Regions from separate parts of the Agromyces sp. NPDC055661 genome, predicted to be linked through region 1. Evidence: predicted binding sites of a transcription regulator. Region 1 holds the regulator's gene; the other holds the start of a gene.

Region 1 (8,899 bases):
CGTGCTGCGCAGCGCGGAGACCCGCGCGGGCGTGGCGCGATTCGGCGCCGCCGAGGCGTCGGCGATCCAGCGGGACTGGTCGGATGCCGCGGGCGCCGACACGGCGGACGGCGACCAGTACGACCGCGAGGAGCGCGCGGCGCTCCGTCGCGTCAGCGGGCTCTCCACCGAGCTCGAGGACGTCACCGAGGTCGAGTACCGGCAGCTGCGACTCGAGAACGTCGTGCTCATCGGCGTGTACTCCCAGGGATCGCAGGAGGACGCCGAGAACTCGCTCCGCGAGCTGGCGGCCCTCGCCGAGACCGCGGGCGCCCGCGTGCTCGACGGGCTGCTCCAGCGTCGTCCGCACCCCGACCCCAGCACGTACCTCGGCAGCGGCAAGGCGGAGGAGCTCCGGCACGTGGTGGCGGCGCTCGGCGCCGACACCGTGATCGCCGACACCGAGCTCGCGCCGAGCCAGCGGCGTGCGCTGGAGGACGTCGTGAAGGTGAAGGTCATCGACCGCACCGCGACGATCCTCGACATCTTCAGCCAGCACGCGAAGAGCCGCGAGGGCAAGGCCCAGGTCGAACTCGCGCAGCTCGAGTACCTCCTCCCGCGCCTGCGCGGCTGGGGTGAGTCGATGTCGCGGCAGGCCGGTGGCCAGGTCGGCGGCGCGGGTGCGGGCATGGGCTCCCGTGGCCCGGGTGAGACGAAGATCGAGCTCGATCGCCGTCGCATCCACTCGCGCATGGCGAAGCTGCGCCGGCAGATCGCGGGCATGAAGCCCGCGCGCGAGGCGAAGCGGGCCAACCGCCGCCGCAACGCGGTGCCGTCGGTCGCGATCGCCGGGTACACGAACGCCGGCAAGTCGAGCCTGCTCAACCGCATCACCGGCGCGGGCGTGCTCGTCGAGAACGCCCTGTTCGCCACCCTCGACGCCACCGTGCGCCGCAACACCACGGCCGACGGCCGCGTGTACACGATCGCCGACACCGTCGGATTCGTGCGGAACCTGCCGCACCAGCTCGTCGAGGCGTTCCGCTCGACGCTCGAGGAGGTCGGCGACGCCGACCTGATCGTGCACGTGGTCGACGCCGCGCACCCCGACCCCGCCGGCCAGATCGCGACCGTGCGCGACGTCATCGGCGAGGTGGGCGCGCGCGACGTGCCCGAGCTCGTGGTGTTCAACAAGGCCGACCTCGTGTCGCCCGAGGACCGCCTCGTGCTGCGCGGCCTCGAGCCGAACGCCGTGTTCGCCTCGGCCCGCACGGGCGAGGGCGTCGCCGACGTGCTCGAGGCGATCGGGCGCATGCTGCCCGACCCCGCCGTGGAGGTCGACCTCCTCGTGCCGTACGACCGCGGCGACGTGGTCTCCACGCTGCACGAGACGGGCCGCGTCCTCTCGGTGGAGTACGTCGAGGACGGCACCCGCATCCGTGCGCTCGCGTCGCCCGAGCAGGCCGCGCAGCTCGCGGAGTTCGACGCGGCATCCGTGCCCGCCTGACGAGCGGGCGAAACGCTCGACACGATCGGCGCACCCGACCCAGGGTGTGCCGATCGTCCCGTTTCAGGGCGTCACGTCACGTCATAGTGCTCATTTCCGCGGAACGCAGGCGTATCGTCGCTGGTGATCGTCGGTGCACGGCCGGATGCCGGGCACCAGGAGCGACCGCCGAGCCCGGCACCCGCCCGCGACACCCACCCGCCGAGTCCGGCCGGGGGACGCGGCCTGCCGTGCCTTCCCCGACGACCCGGCCCCGCCCCGCAGGAGCACCATGGCAGAGACCGGACAGGACGCCGGAGGCGCCGACTGTCGGCCCCGCCCGCCGGTCTCGTTCGAGCTGTTCCCGCCGCGATCGGATGCCGCGGCGCTCGCGCTCGGGCGCACGATCGACCGCCTCGCCGAGGCTGATCCCGCCTTCATCTCGGTGACCTTCGGCGCCGGCGGCTCGTCGCGCGAGCGCTCGCTCACCGTGCTCCGCTACATGCTCGAGAACACCGACGTGGAGCCGATGGCGCACCTCACGTGCGTGGGCTCCTCGCACGCCGAGGCGAACCGCTTGGTGCGACAGTTCCTCGACGCCGGCATCACGAGCTTCCTCGCGCTCCGGGGCGACCCGCCCGTGGGCGCCCATCCCGACGCGGGGATCGGCGACCTCGACAGCGCCGCCGAGCTCGTGCAGCTCATCCACCGCGTGCAGGAGGAGCGGGAGCCGTTCGCGCAGGTCGGCATCCCCGGGCTGCCCGGCGTCACGCAGATCCGCGAGCGTCCGCGGCCCGAGCGCGTCGCCGTCGCGGCGTTCCCCACGGGGCATCCGCGCTCGCGGGGCCCCGCGCAGGACGTGGACACCCTGCTCGCGAAGGAGATCGCCGGGGCCAACCTGGCGATCACGCAGCTCTTCTGGCACGCCGACGACTACTTCGGGTTCGTCGAGCGCGCCCGCGCGGGCGGGGTCACCATCCCGATCCTGCCGGGCATCATGCCCGTCACCACGCCCGCCCGGCTCGCGCGGCTCACCGAGCTCACCGGCGTCGAGCCGCCCGCGTCGCTCGCGATCGACCTCGAGATCGAGCCCGACCCGGCCGCGCAGACCGAGATCGGCATCGACTACGCGACCCGGCTCGCCGCCGCGGTGCTGGACGGCGACGACGCGCCCGGCCTGCACCTCTACACCTTCAACCGCCACGAAGCCGTGCTCGACGTCGTCGACCGCCTCGGCCTCGGCCCCCACGACCGACTCGTCAACGAGAGGAACACCACAGAACGATGACCGCACACGCCTTCCCCACCGGCACGATCCTGGGCTACCCGCGCATCGGCCGCCGTCGCGAGCTCAAGAAGGCCGTCGAGGCTTTCTGGTCCGGCGCGATCGACGCCGCCGAGCTCGAAGCCGCCGCGGCCGAGCTCCGGGCCGCGACCCGGGAGCGCCTCGCGTCGCTCGGCCTCGGGCGCGACGACTCGTCGATCCCCGAGTCCTTCTCGTACTACGACCAGGTGCTCGACGCCGCGATCGCCGTCGGCGCCGTCCCCGAGCGCTTCCGCCGCCTGCAGGACGAGGCCGGCCGGGTCGACCTCGCCGGGTACTTCACCATCGCCCGCGGCGAGGGCGAGGACGCCCCGCTCGAGATGACGAAGTGGTTCGACTCGAACTACCACTACCTCGTCCCCGAGATCGGCCCCGACACCGCCTTCGCGCTGCACGCCGACCGCGTCCTCGCGGAGTTCGCCGAGGCGAAGGCGGCCGGATTCCTGACCCGCCCGGTCATCGTCGGCCCGGTCACCCTCCTCCTCCTCGCCAAGGCCGCCGACGGCGCGCCCGAGGGCTTCCGTCCGCTCGACCGTCTCGACGACCTCGTGCCCGTCTACGCCGGGCTCCTCGCCGAGCTCGCCGCGGCGGGTGCCGGCTGGGTGCAGCTCGACGAGCCGGCGCTCGTGAGCGAGAGCATCGACGAGCCCCGCGAGCGGGTGCTCGACGCGATCGGCCGTGCCTACGACGTCCTCGGCTCGGCCGAGGACCGTCCCGCGATCTTCGTGGCCGCGCCCTACGGCGCGCTCGGCGACGCGCTGCCCGCGCTGGCCGCGGCCCCCGTCGAGGCGATCTCGCTCGACCTCGTGCGCGGTGCCGCGCCCGAGCAGCTCGACCCGGCGACCGAGGAGTCGCTCGCCGCGAAGACGCTCGTCGCGGGCGTCGTCGACGGCCACAACATCTGGCGCGGCGACCTCGCGCACGCGTTCGAGCGCGCCGACGCGCTGCGCTCGTTCTCGGGCGACGTCGCCGTCTCGACCTCCACGTCGCTGCTGCACGTGCCGCACGACGTCGACGACGAGACGCTGCTCGACCCGCGCCTGGTCAGCTGGCTCGCGTTCGCCGACCAGAAGGTCGCGCAGGTCGCGGCGCTCGCGCGCGGCCTCGCCGAGGGACGCGACGCGATCGCGGACGAGCTCGACGCGGCATCCGCCGCGCTGGCCGACCGCGCCGGCGCGCCCGGCGTACGCGTGCCCGCCGTGCGCCACCGTCTCGACGCGCTCGTCGACCGCGACTTCACGCGGGCGGCGTACGACGAGCGGGTCGCGGCGCAGGAGGCGCTCGACCTGCCCGAGCTGCCGACCACGACGATCGGCTCGTTCCCGCAGACGCCCGAGATCCGCCGCGCGCGTGCGCGCCTGGTGAAGGGCGAGCTGTCGGATGCCGAGTACCGCGCGCTCATGCGCGAGGAGATCGAGCGCGTCATCCGCCTGCAGGAGGACCTCGGCCTCGACGTGCTCGTGCACGGCGAGCCCGAGCGCAACGACATGGTGCAGTACTTCGCCGAGCTGCTCGACGGCTTCGCGGTGACGCAGCACGGCTGGGTGCAGTCGTACGGCTCGCGCTGCACGCGCCCGTCGATCCTCTGGGGCGACGTCTCACGCCCCGCGCCGATGACGATCGAGTGGTCGACCTGGGCGCAGTCGCTCACCGAGAAGCCCGTCAAGGGCATGCTCACGGGCCCGGTCACGATCCTCGCGTGGTCGTTCGTGCGCGACGACCAGCCGCTCGGCGACACCGCGCGACAGGTCGCGCTCGCGCTGCGCGACGAGATCGGCGACCTCGAGCAGGCCGGCATCCGCGTCATCCAGGTCGACGAGCCCGCGCTGCGCGAGCTCCTGCCGCTGAAGCGAGCCGACCAGCCGGCGTACCTCGACTGGTCGGTCGGCTCGTTCCGGCTCGCCACGGGCGGTGCCGCGTCGGCGACGCAGGTGCACACGCACCTCTGCTACTCGGAGTTCGGCGTGGTGATCGACGCGATCCGCAACCTCGACGCCGACGTCACCTCGATCGAGGCCGCACGCAGCCGCATGGAGGTCGTCGACGACCTGTCGACGAGCGGCTTCGACCACGGCATCGGGCCGGGCGTCTACGACATCCATTCGCCGCGCGTGCCGAGCGCCGCCGAGGTGCAGGCGCTCCTCGAGCGGGCCGTCGCCGAGATCCCGGCGTCGAAGCTGTGGGTCAACCCCGACTGCGGCCTGAAGACGCGCGGCTACGACGAGACCGTCGCCTCGCTCGAGCACATCATCGAGGCGACGCGTGCCGTGCGCGCCGAGCTCTCGGAGCCCGTGCTGGCCGAGTAGTCCGCAACGACGAGGGGGCGGATGCCGCGGGCTCGCGGCATCCGCCCTCGTCGTCGCCTGCGCATGGACCTGCATGTGGCAACCCCTCGGCTGCCGTCGGGCGATCGCACAGGTGGATCGCGTACGGTCGGCCCATGCGTCTCGCGGTGAACGAATCCGGCAGCGGTTCGAAGACGGCCGTGCTCATCCACGGCATCATGTCGGATTCGCGAGCCTGGCACCGCGTGACCGCCGAGCTCCGCGAGCACGGGTTCCGCGTGCTCGCCGTCGACCTGGCCGGGCACGGACGCAGCCCGCGCGCCCGCCGGTACTCGCCCGCCGCCTGGGCGGACGACGTCGTCGAGACCCTCGCGCCGCTCATCGACGGGCCGCCCGACGTGGTCATGGGCCACTCGCTCGGGGGCCTCGTGGCCAGCCTCGTCGCCGACCGCATGGCGCCGCGGGCCGCGATCTACATCGACCCGGCGTTCTCGTTCCCGACCGGCATCCGCGGCTGGGCGTTCAAGGCGTTCTTCGCGGTCGCGCCGCGACCGAAGCGCTCGGCGCTCGTGCGGATGAACCCGAAGTGGAGCGCGGCCGACGTCGACATCGAGCTCGCGACGCTGCGGGACTGGGACCGCCGCACGATCCTCGGCTTCGCCGACACACGTCCGCTCGTGCCGCCGGCCCGGCTCGTCGCGCCCAGCCTCGTCGTGCTCGCCGAGAAGAGCCTGCTCATCACGGAGCGCGTCGCGGCGCAGCTGCGCCGCCAGGGCATGACGGTCGAGACCGTCGAGGGAACGGGCCACACCGTGTTCCGCGACGACCACGCCCGCTTCATGGACACGGTCGTCGACTGGCTCCGCGGGGTCGCGAAGGCGCAGCCCCAGGCGGCCTTGGCAGTCGCCGCCTAGACGGCGCGGAGGACCGCCACGACCTTGCCGAGCACCTCGGCGTGGTCGCCGAGGATCGGCTCGAACGCGCTGTTGCGGGGGAGCAGCCACGTGTGGCCGTCGCGCTGGCGGAACACCTTGACCGTGGCCTCGCCGTCGAGCATGGCCGCGACGATCTCGCCGTTCTCGGCGGTGCGCTGGGAGCGCACGACGACCCAGTCGCCGTCGCAGATGGCCGCGTCGATCATCGAGTCGCCGACGACCTTGAGGATGAACAGCTCGCCCTTGCCGACGAGCTGGCGGGGGAGCGGGAAGACCTCGTCGATCTGCTGCTCGGCCGTGATGGGGATGCCGGCGGCGATGCGACCCACGAGCGGGACCATCGCGGCGTCGCCGACGGGCACCGGCTCGCCGGCGGAGGGCGCGCGATCGGCGGAGCCGGGCAGCTCGATGAGCACCTCGAGGGCGCGGGGCCGGTTGGGGTCGCGGCGCAGGTAGCCGGCCAGCTCGAGCTGGTTGAGCTGGTGCGTCACGCTCGAGAGGGACGAGAGGCCGACCGCGTCGCCGATCTCGCGCATGCTCGGCGGGTAGCCGCGACTCGACACCGAGCGCTGGATGGCCTCGAGGATGGCGACCTGCTTGGCGCTGAGGCTCTTGCGGCGGCGCGCCCGGCCCTGCTCCCGCACGTCGTCGATGTCGGTGCTCACGGTCTCCGCCCCTCGTTTCGGCCCTTCGCGACCGGATGTCGGTGGTCTCTGATCGACTGTGGTCGAACATTCGAAACTGTATCCGGCTGATGTCGGTGCGGCAAACATTCGTTCGAGTGTGTCGCGGAATCCGCGGGCACATTCCAGCGGATCGGATGCTTGCAGCTTCGAACATTCGAAGATATATTCGGAACAGAGCTTCGCATCCGGCCCTCCCGGCCGAGGGCCGGGTGCGACTCGTCCAGGAGGTGTGAGATGAGCGCAGCGATCGTACCGACCCGCACCATGACGGTGGAGTCCGCACCGCGCACCGCGACTCGGCTCCGGCTGACGCGGCGCGGGCGCATCGTCTTCACCGCGCTCGCCTCGCTGCCGCTCGTGGTCTGGGCGCTCGTCACCGTCCTCGGTTCGGGCGGCGCCGCGGCCCAGGGCGGTTCGTCGGCGCCCGCCTCCTCGTTCGAGTACGTCACCATCGGCCAGGGCGACTCGCTCTGGGCCATCGCCGAGTCGCTCGCGCCCGACGGCGACCCGCGCGTCCTGATCGACGAGATCATCCGCCTCAACGGTCTCGACGACGCCGTGGTCGAGCCCGGACAGCGGCTCGCGCTCCCCGTCGTCCCATGACGTCACGGCCGCGGGGCGCGCCTGCGCCCGTGGCTAGCATGGACTGGTGACGAGCCTCGACGACCTGCCCATCCGCGACGACCTCCGCGGCCGCACGCCCTACGGTGCGCCGCAGAAGTCCGTCCCGGTCGCGCTCAACGTCAACGAGAACACGCATCCCATTCCCGAGGACGTCGCGCACGACATCGTCGCTCGCGTGGCGGCGGCGATCCTCAGTCTCAACCGGTACCCCGATCGCGAGTTCACGGCGCTCCGCCGCGCGCTGGCCGACTACCTCGGACACGGCCTCGACATCGACCGCATCTGGGCGGCGAACGGCTCGAACGAGGTGCTCCAGCACATCCTGCAGGCATTCGGCGGACCGGGTCGCAGCGTGCTCGGCTTCGCGCCGACGTACTCCATGTACGGGCTGCTCGCCTCGGGCACCGGCACCGAGTGGATCACGGCCGAGCGCGACGACGAGTTCGAGCTCTCGCCCGAGACGGCCGTGGCCGCAGTGCGCGAGCACGACCCCGACCTCGTGCTGCTCTGCGCGCCGAACAACCCCACGGGCACGCCCCTGTCGCTCGAGACGATCGCCGCGGTGGCGGATGCCGCGCGCGGCATCGTCGTGGTCGACGAGGCGTACATCGAGTTCGCCGATCCCGGCACGCCGAGTGCGCTCACGCTGCTCGAGGGCCGGCCGCGCCTCCTCGTGTCGCGCACGATGAGCAAGGCGTTCGCCTTCGCGGGCGCGCGTGTCGGCTACCTCGCGGCCGACCCCGCGGTCGTCGACGCGCTCCGCCTGGTGCGCCTGCCCTACCACCTGTCGGCGCTCACGCAGGCGGCGGCTCTCGGCGCCCTCGCGCACTCCGACGAGATGCTCGCGATGGTCGGCGAGATCCGCGCGCAGCGCGAGCGGATCTCCACCGAGCTGGCCCGGCTCGGTTTCCACCCCTACCGCAGCGGGTCGAACTTCGTGCTCTTCGGCGGGGTCGACGACCCGCACGCGGTGTTCCAGGCGCTGCTCGACCGCGGCATCCTGATCCGCGAGATCGGTCTTCCCGGATGCCTGCGCGTGACCGCCGGCACGGAGGCGGAGACGAGCGCCTTCCTCGAGGCGATCGCCGTCTTCGCACCCGCTGCCGCGGGTTCCTGAACCACGACCGGCGCCTCGGCGCCCCGACGAGCGCCGAAGGCGCCCGAATAGGATGACCACATGACCACTCCCGGCGCCCCGCGCACCGCACGCGTGCAGCGCGAGACGAGCGAGTCCAGCATCGACCTGTCGCTGAACCTCGACGGCTCGGGCATCAGCGACATCGAGACCTCGGTGCCCTTCTACGACCACCTGCTCACCGCGTTCGCGAAGCACTCGCTCACCGACCTCACCGTGCGCGCACGTGGCGACATCGAGATCGACGTGCACCACACCGTCGAGGACGTCGGCATCGTGCTCGGCCAGGCGATCCGCGAGGCCCTCGGCGACAAGCGCGGCATCTCGCGCTACGGCGACGCGCTCGTGCCGCTCGACGAGGCGCTCGCGCAGGCCGTGGTGGACATCTCTGGGCGCCCGTTCCTCGTGCACTCGGGGGAGCCCGCCGGGTTCGAGTTCCACCTCA
Region 2 (8,899 bases), on a different contig from region 1:
TCTGCCGCGCTCGCATCCTCGAGTCGCGCGGCGAGCTCGGCCCACTGCTCCCGATCGGCGACGTCGAGCGCCACCCGCTCCACGCGGTCGCCGCCGCCGGCGAGGTCGTCCCACGCGAGGTCGACGGCGACCACCCGGGCCCCGGCCTCGGTGAGCGCGGTCACGGTCGCGGCCCCGATCCCCGACGCCGCTCCCGTGACGACGTATCGGCGTCCTGCATGCGCCTCCATCGGCGACCCCTTCCGCTCCGAACGGTCCGGTTCCATGGTGTCGTGCCCCCGGCGCCGTGATGCCGTGCATCACCGATCACGATGACCGAGGGCCGCGACCGTCCGTGCGCTGACGTGAGGAACTCGACGAGGAGCAGGAGACGCCGATGACCGACACCGACGACGCCGAGCGCCCGGACCTCGCGCCCGCGCGACTGTTCTCGTGCGCCGGACAGGTCGCGATCGTGACCGGCGGCTCCTCCGGCATCGGCCGCGCCGCCGCGGAGGCGCTCGCCGCCGCCGGCGCCCGGGTGCTGCTCGTCGGGCTGCCTGCGAGCGACCCCGAGGGCGTGGCCGCCGCCATGCGCGTCCAGGGGTTCGAGGTGCACGGCCTCGGCACGGATGTCACGGCTGACGGCGCCGCGGAGGCGATCGTCGCCGCGGCCCTCGACCGCTGGGGCCGCCTCGACACCGTGGTCGCGAACGCGGGCGCCGCGCTCGACGAGCCGGGACCGGCCGACCTCGACGCCCTCGACCGGATGTACGCGCTGCACGTGCGCTCGGTCGCCGCGCTCGCGAATGCCGCCGTGCCGGTCATCGCCGAGTCCGGCGGCGGTGCGTTCCTCGTGATGTCGAGCATCGCCGGGCTCCGCGGCAACCGGGTGCTGTCGGGCTACGGCATGACGAAGGCCGCGAACGCGCAGCTCGCCAGGAACCTCGCCGTGCAGTGGGGCCCGCACGGCGTGCGTGCGAACGCGATCTCCCCCGGCGTCATCGAGACGGACTTCGCCCGCCCGATCACCGAGGATCCGTCGCTCGCGACCGTGCGGCGCGAGCGCACGCCGCTGCGTCGGTTCGGCCGAGTCGAGGAGGTCGCCGGCGCGGTCGTCTGGCTCGCGTCATCCGCCGGCGCCTTCGTCAACGGTCAGAACATCGTCATCGACGGCGGGACGATCATCGCCGACTGACCTGCCGACGCCGGACTCTGCATGAATGGGAGCAGACGGCGGGACGATCATCGCCGACTGACCTGCCGACACTCCACCTGCCGACCCCCGCTTGGCATACTGGAGGCAGCCGCTTCCGACGGAGGACTGCCGTGGCCGATCTCACCGTTCTCGCCCAACGCCACCTCGATGCCGCGCTCGCGGACGAGCACGGCCGCAGTGCCGAGCTCATCCTGCGCGACGGCCCGATGCGCCAGACGATCATCGCCCTGCGCGACGGGGTCGAGCTCGCCGAGCACAACTCCCCCGCCGCCGCGAGCCTGCAGGTGCTCGTGGGCAGCGTGCGCGTGACCGGCCAGGACGTCACCGACATCCGCGACGGCCGCATCGAGGTGCTGACCCATCATCGACACGCGGTGCTCGCGCTCGAGGACGCCGTGTTCCTGCTCACGACCGTGACCAGCGTGGACGGGAGCGTCAGCGGACCCGAGCGCGCTCGCTGAGCTCGTCCGCTGAACTCAGGCGTGCAGCCACGCCCGACCTCCGCAGCGCCGTCCGCGCGGCGGCGATGGCCGGGTTGGCCTCGCTGCCGGTGCGCAGCGCGACCCGGATGGTCCGCGCGCTTCCGCTGGGCTCGAGGGCGCACTCGGATGCCTCGGCCGCGATGAGCGCGGGAAGGAACGCGACCGCGCGACCGTGCGCGACGAGGCGGGCGTGGAGGAGCACGTCCGTCGACTCGAAGGCGACATCGGGCTCGAACCCCGCCGAGCGGCAGGCCGCGACCGCCCACTCGCGCGAACGGGTGCCGGGCGGTTCCATCGCCCACCGCGCATCGGACAGGTCGGCCACCGCTGCCGCGCCCCTCGCGTGCGGCGTCGCGACGAGCATCGGGTCGTCGAGGAGGTGCTCGGTCCGGATGTTCGTGATCGGCGCCACGGGTGCGCCCGGGTACTGCTCGTACAGCACGAGGTCGACGTCGCGCGCGAGCAGCGCGGGGAGCCCGTGCTCCGCGTGGACGTGCAGGAACGAGACCTCGACGTTGGGGTGGTCGGCGGCGAGCCGGTCGAGCGCCGCGGGGATCAGCGTGTGGGCGGCCGACTGGAACGCGGCGATGCGCACGCGGCCCGCGACATCCGTGCGCCTCGCGGCGATGCCGGCCTCGGCCTGCTCGAGCTCGACGAGCACGCGCTCGGTGTGCGACACGAGGAGCTCCGCGGCATCCGTCAACCGCACTCTCCGGCCCACGGGCTCGAGGATCGGCACCCCGACCTCGCGCTCGAGGATCGAGAGCTGGTGCGAGATCGCCGACGGGCTGTACCCGAGGGCCTCGCCGACCGCGGCGAGCGTGCCGCGATGCTTGAGCTCCCGCAGGAGCCGGAGGCGATGGAGGTCGTACATGCCGCACCGTTCGATCCGGTTCACCGATACTGATGCCGTTCATGCTATCGATCGATGAGTCTCGCCTTCGTATGGTCGAGGCATGACCGACCTGCTCCCCACTCGCCCGCCGGGCACGCTCGCCGTCGACGCCGACCGCCTCTGGGCCTCGCTCATGCAGCTCGCCCGCATCGGCGCCTACACGGATGCCGCGACCGGCCTCGTCGGCGTCGACCGCCGGTCGCTGACCGACGAAGATGCCGAGGGTCGGCGCCTGGTCATCCGCTGGATGGAGGAGGCCGGACTGGCGGTGACCGTCGACGAGATGGGCTCGATCTTCGGGCGCCGCGAGGGGCGCGAGCCCGGCCTCGCCCCAGTGATGGCAGCGTCCCACATCGACAGCGTCGCGACGGCGGGTGCGTTCGACGGATGCCTCGGCGTGCTCGGTGCACTCGAGGTCGTGCGCAGCCTCGACGAGGCCGGCATCACCACCCGCCGGCCGCTCGTGATCGCGGCGTTCACCGAGGAGGAGGGCGTGCGGTTCGGCACGGACATGCTGGGCTCGGCCGTCGCCGCCGGTCGGCTCACGCTCGAGTACGCGTACGACCTCGTCGACGCGGCGGGGCTGCGCTTCGGCGATGAACTGGTGCGCATCGGATTCCGCGGCGACCGGCCCGTGCGGCTCGACCCGCCGCACGCCTACGTGGAGTGCCACATCGAGCAGGGTCCCGTGCTCGCGCAGGAGGGGTACGCGGTCGGCGTCGTCACGGGCGTGCAGGCGATCTCGTGGCAGCGCGTCACGATCCACGGCCGGGCGGCGCACGCCGGCACCACCCCGACCGAGCTGCGGGTCGACGCGGGACTCGCGGCCGCGCAGGTCGTCGTGCACGTGCGCGAGATGGTCGATTCGGGTCGCTACGGCCGGCTGCGCGGCACGGTCGGACACCTCAGCACCTCGCCCGGCCTGCCGAGCGTCGTGCCCGATCGCGCCGAGCTCACCGTCGACCTCCGCAACCCCGACGATGCACTCATGGCCACGGCCGAGGCCGACCTCGCCGGGTTTCTCGACGGGCTCGCCGAACGGCAGCCCGGTCTGCGCGTGGAGGCGAAGCGCATGGCGAAGACCACCGCCGTGCCCTTCGCCGGATCGGTGCAGGATGCGATCGCCGGTGCCGCGGCGGACCTCGGCGTGCCGACCATGCGCCTCATGTCGGGCGCCGGGCACGACGCCCAGGAGATCGCGGCCATCTCGCCCACGGCCATGGTCTTCGTACGCGGACAGTACGACGGCATCAGCCACAACCCGCGCGAGTACTCCACGCCCGAGGACTGCGCGGCCGGGATCGCCGTGCTCGGCACGACGCTGCTGCGGCTCGCCGAGGAGGCCGACGCATGAGCGCGACGTACTGGAATCCCGCCGCTCGCGCATGGCGCGCCGAGCGGCCGACCGGAGTCGTCGAATTCCATCGGAGCCTGCCCGGCTATCGCCCGACGCCGCTGGTCGAGGTGCCCGAGGTCGCAGCCGAGCTCGGCGTCGGACGCGTGTTCGTGAAGGACGAGAGCTCCCGCCTCGGCCTGCCCGCCTTCAAGATCCTCGGCGCCGCCTACGCGATCGCCCGCGCGCTCTCGGCGCGGGTCGGGTCGCCCGACCGGGCGCTCACGCTCGACGAGCTGCGCTCGGCTCTCGCCGACGCGCCGCCGGTGCGGCTCGTCGCGGCGACCGACGGGAACCACGGGCGTGCGGTCGCGCACACGGCGCGACTGCTGGGGCTCCCCGCGCAGATCTGGTTCCCCGATGGGCTCACGGCGGAGGCGAAGGACGCGATCGCCGGCGAGGACGCCGAGGTCGTCGAGCTCGCGATCCCGTACGACGACGTGGTCGCCGCCGCGACGCGCGCCGCCGAGGCGGCCGGCGACGACGCCGTGCTCATCCAGGACACGGCGTGGCCGGGCTACGAGGAGGTGCCGCAGTGGATCGTCGACGGCTACTCGACGCTGTTCGAGGAGGCCGATGCGCAGCTCGGCCAGGTCGGGGTTGCGGGCGCTGATCTCGTCGCGGTGCCGGTCGGGGTCGGGTCGCTCGCGCAGGCGGCGGTGCGGCATCACCGGTCGGGTGGGGCGGCGGGCGCCGGGGCGGGTGGTGCCGAGGGCGGTGCCCGTGCCGGTGCTGCCGAGGGCGGTGCCCGTGCCGGTGCCAGTGCCGGTGCCGGTGCCGGTGCCGGTGCCGGTGCGCCGATCGTGCTGAGCGTGGAGGCGAGCGCCGCCCAGCCGATCATCGCGTCGCTGCACGCCGGCGAGCCGGTGAGCGTGCCGACGCGTCACACGGTCATGTCGGGGCTCAACTGCGGCACGCCGTCGGAGATCGCGTGGCCGGTGCTGGCGGCGGGCCTCGACGCGGCCGTCACGGTCGACGAGGAGGAGGCGATCCGCGGGGTCCACGACCTCGAGGCGCTCGGGCTCGACTCGGGTCCGTGCGGTGCGGCGACACTCGCGGGTGTGCGTCGTCTGCTCGCCGACGATCGCGCCCGCTCGGCGCTGGGCGCGGACGCCACGGTCCTGCTGCTCTCGACCGAGGGTCGGCAGGCGAACCCGCTGCCGGAGCATCGATGAGCGGGGGGCCGCCGAGCGGTGCCCAGGCAGCGAGCGGGGGCTCCGAGGCGGGCTCCGAGGAGCTCGAGCTGCTCCGCGAGCTCATCGCGATCGACTCGGTCAATCCGGCGCTCGTGCCCGGGGGCGCCGGTGAGGCGCGCATCGCCGATGCCGTCGTCGCGTGGCTCACCCCGCGCGGATTCGAGTGCCGCCGGCTCGAGGCGACGCACGGTCGGCCGTCGATCGTGGCGGTCGCCCGGGGCACGGGCGGCGGACGCAGCCTCATGCTCAACGGGCACCTCGACACGGTGTCCCTCGCGAGCTACGACGGCGACGGGCTCGACCCCGTGGTGCGAGACGGAAGCCTGCACGGACGCGGCGCGTACGACATGAAGTCGGGGCTCGCCGCGATGATGGTCGCCGCCGCACGTGCGCACGCCGCTTCGCACCGCGGCGACGTCGTGCTCGCCCTCGTCGCGGACGAGGAGCACGCCAGCCTCGGCACCGAGGAGGTGCTCGCGCACGTCGTCACCGACGGCGCCGTCGTGGTCGAACCGACCGGGCTCGACCTCGTCATCTCGCACCGCGGGTTCGCCTGGGCGACGGTCACCGTCCACGGGCGTGCGGCGCACGGGTCACGACCCGACCTCGGCGTCGATGCGATCGCCAAGGCCGGGCGACTGCTCACCGCGATCGACGAGCTGGCCGACCGACTGGCCGCCGGCCCGCGGCATCCGCTGCTCGGCACCGGCAGTGTGCACGCCGGCACCATCGTGGGCGGCGCCGAGCCGTCGAGCTACCCCGACGCGTGCGTGGTCACGATCGAGCGGCGCACGATTCCCGGTGAGGACCTCGTGACGTTCGAGCGCGAGCTCCGGGGCATCCTCGACGAGCTCGAGCGTACGGATGCCGCATTCGCCGCCGACCTCGCGATCACCACGCACCGCGGTCCGTTCGAGGCCGGCGCGGCATCCGAGGCGGCGGCCGCCCTCGCCGCGAGCTTCGCGGACGTGGCCGGCCGCGAGCCCGCACGCCGCGGCGAACCGTTCTGGACGGACTGCGCCCTCCTCGCGGCGGCGGGCATCGACACGGTGATGTTCGGCGTCGACGGGGGCGGGGCGCACGCGGCCGACGAGTGGGTCGACCTCGCGTCGCTCGCGACGGTCACGGCCACGCTCGAGCGCACCATCGTGCGGTACGTGGGGTGAGCTGCGGCGCGCGACGCTGAGCGCGCAACGCTGAGGGCTGAGACGCTCGATCGCCTTGGCACGTTGCCCGATCGATGCCCTGGACTGATCGCTCGGCGCATCAGATGAACGATGCCGTCGATTGACCAGTACTCGTATCTCTCTTCGATTCAATGCCGATGTGCCATCTCGACCATTCGAATGTATCTGCTATACTCAAGCTACTCGGGCCGGAGTGAACGAACTGGAGACAGTCATGCATTCACCCCTGCACGAAATCGCGCCGCCGTGGTGACCGGCGAATCCGGGTCGACCGTCGAATCCGAGTCGGCCGCAGGCTTTCCCTCGATCGCGGGCGCCGCAGTGGCCGCCGGCCTCGATCTCATCGTCGATCGCTTGGACGAGGCCTCCCACGCGCAATCCGAAGCGAATCGGGCTCATGCCCGGCTCTGGACCGCCCTGGCCGAACTGATGCGACTCGCTCGCGCCAATCCGCAGGTCTACCTGCGCTCCGAGGGCATGGCACGAGCAGACGCGCTGGAGATGGCCGAAGACACCGCCGCCTACGATGCGGGGCTGCGCCTGCAGCTCTCGGCCAACCAGGTGCGCTCGATCGCCCACGAAGCCCAGGTGCTCGAAGACCGGCTGCCGACCTTGCGCGATGCATTCGTCGCCGGCGTCACAACGGTCGGGCACGTCCGCGCCGCGGTCGATCTCGTGACGGGATGGACCGACGACGAACCAGCCCTGCAGGCCTTCGATGAACAACTGGCCGCATCAGCATCCTCGACAACGCTTTCGGCGTTCCGAGCTCGGGCGCGACGCCTGAAGGAGCGACTGCTCCACGAGTCGCCCGAAGACCGGCACGCGAAGGCGTTCTCCGACCGGCGCATCTGGGTCGAGCGAGCCGACGACGGGATGGCGTACCTCCACGCCCTCGTCGCGGCACCCGATGCCGTGCGCATCGTCGAGCGATTGAACGCCACGGCACGCGCCGAGCAGCAGAAGACCCGGAGAGGCGAGCCCGGCTGGCGCTCACGTGATCAGCTCCGCGCCGATCTCGCCGTGGGTTGGCTCGCGGGCGACGGCACTCCGACCGCGGCGATGGTGCGTCCGATGCTGCTCGTCCCGCTGCTCTCCCTCCTGGGCGAGAGCGACCAGCCGATCGAGCTCGCGGGATACGGCAGCATCGATCGACGCTCGGCGGCGCGCCTGTTCGCGAAGGCCCCGTCGTTCCGACGAGTCGCGACCGATCCGTTCACCGCTGAGATCCTCGACTACGACCGCACGCGGTACCGGCCGACGAAGGCGCAGCGCGACTGGGTCGCGCTTCGATTCGAGACCTGCATCGATCCGACGTGCTCGCGCCCGGCCCACGATTCCGATGTCGATCATCTCGAGGAGTGGGTCCGCGACGTGGGGCGCACGAATCGTGACAACCTGTTCCCGCTCTGCGAGAACGGAAACCGTCGCAAGAACCTGAGCCGAGTCGGCTATCGGCGATTGCCGTCGGGGAAGGTCTCGATCACCACGCCGACCGGGTACACCGTCACCACGGACGCGCCCACGTTCATGTCGGAGGCGCCACCGTTCTGACCGACGCGCGTGAACTCGTATCCGGCAACGTCACGCCGCACGCCGCCCGGGCGGAGTGACGAGCGCGCGTCAGCCGACGGATGCGTCGGTCGACTGGTCCATGACGTAGATCACGAGCCCGTTGGGATCGCGGTACGTCGCCAGGCGGCCGCCCGGGATCTCAGCCGGCTCGGCCAGCACTTCGAGACCTGGAGGCGCGTCGGCGTGGAACCGCTGGACGCTGTCGACGACGAACACCGGACCGGCCGGGGCGTCGGGATCGTTCGCGTCGAGCATGAGCTGCACGTCGGTGCCGGGCATGCCGAGCGAGACGGTCGTGTCGCCCTCGCGCCACACCTCCTCGGCGCCGAACGCATCGCGGTAGAGGGCCAGGGAAGCGGCCAGGTCGGACGTGGGGGCCAGGAGGAACTCGAGCTTCATCGCGCAGCCTTTCCGTGTGTCGTAACGTGACTTGCCCTCAGCATAACGGCATTATGGAGTCATGCGCGAGTGGATTCCGGTTTCGACGTCCCCGAAGGGACGCCTCGTGCTGGCCGCCGCCCGCGAATTCGGCTCGCGGCCGTTCGACGACGTGACGGTCGCCGACCTCGCCCGCGCCGCGGAGGTCACGACCGGCGCGCTCTACCACCATTTCGAGGGCAAGCTCGGGATCTACGCGTTCGTGCGCACCGACGTCGAGCGCCGAGTGCTCGACCGCATGGAGGGCGCCGCAGCGGCCCTTCCCGAGGGGTCGGCGAGCGTGCGCATCAGCGCCGCGCTCGCAGTGGGCTTCGACTTCGCGATCAGGGCCGGGTTCGCATGGATGCTCGCGGAACCCCCGATGGGCGACGAGCCCGACACCATCGCTCGCGCGCTGGCCGAGCTCTGCGCGCCACCCTCCGCCGAACTCGGGGGGATGCTCGCCGCGGCCTGGCGGGCCGGGGTCGGGGCGGTCGCCAGAGGCGGCGACGCCGCGACGGTGCGTGAGGCACTGGGTCGCCTCTCCGCGGGTTGA

What was found. The regulator LexA, encoded in region 1, represses DNA repair genes until DNA is damaged. The targets are predictions, from matches to a motif close to TCGAACANNTGTTCGA.
Region 2: the regulator LexA is predicted to act here: its motif matches at 6,507-6,522, upstream of ACWGO8_RS15120 (DUF222 domain-containing protein).

Annotation. Positions count from the first base shown of each region.
Region 1 covers NZ_JBSHHC010000001.1:44,462-53,360, reverse strand. The annotation lists gene hflX (GTPase HflX) at 1-1,486, shown strand, start outside; gene ACWGO8_RS00220 (methylenetetrahydrofolate reductase) at 1,758-2,753, shown strand; gene metE (5-methyltetrahydropteroyltriglutamate--homocysteine S-methyltransferase) at 2,750-5,095, shown strand; gene ACWGO8_RS00210 (alpha/beta fold hydrolase) at 5,230-5,988, shown strand; gene lexA (transcriptional repressor LexA) at 5,985-6,662, opposite strand; gene ACWGO8_RS00200 (LysM peptidoglycan-binding domain-containing protein) at 6,930-7,298, shown strand; gene ACWGO8_RS00195 (histidinol-phosphate transaminase) at 7,345-8,436, shown strand; gene hisB (imidazoleglycerol-phosphate dehydratase HisB) at 8,497-8,899, shown strand, end outside.
Region 2 covers NZ_JBSHHC010000002.1:330,135-339,033, reverse strand. The annotation lists gene ACWGO8_RS15155 (SDR family NAD(P)-dependent oxidoreductase) at 1-230, opposite strand, end outside; gene ACWGO8_RS15150 (SDR family NAD(P)-dependent oxidoreductase) at 377-1,177, shown strand; gene ACWGO8_RS15145 (cupin) at 1,309-1,659, shown strand; gene ACWGO8_RS15140 (LysR substrate-binding domain-containing protein) at 1,634-2,554, opposite strand; gene ACWGO8_RS15135 (hydantoinase/carbamoylase family amidase) at 2,637-3,929, shown strand; gene ACWGO8_RS15130 (pyridoxal-phosphate dependent enzyme) at 3,926-5,143, shown strand; gene ACWGO8_RS15125 (ArgE/DapE family deacylase) at 5,140-6,330, shown strand; gene ACWGO8_RS15120 (DUF222 domain-containing protein) at 6,601-7,905, shown strand; gene ACWGO8_RS15115 (VOC family protein) at 7,975-8,325, opposite strand; gene ACWGO8_RS15110 (TetR/AcrR family transcriptional regulator) at 8,387-8,899, shown strand.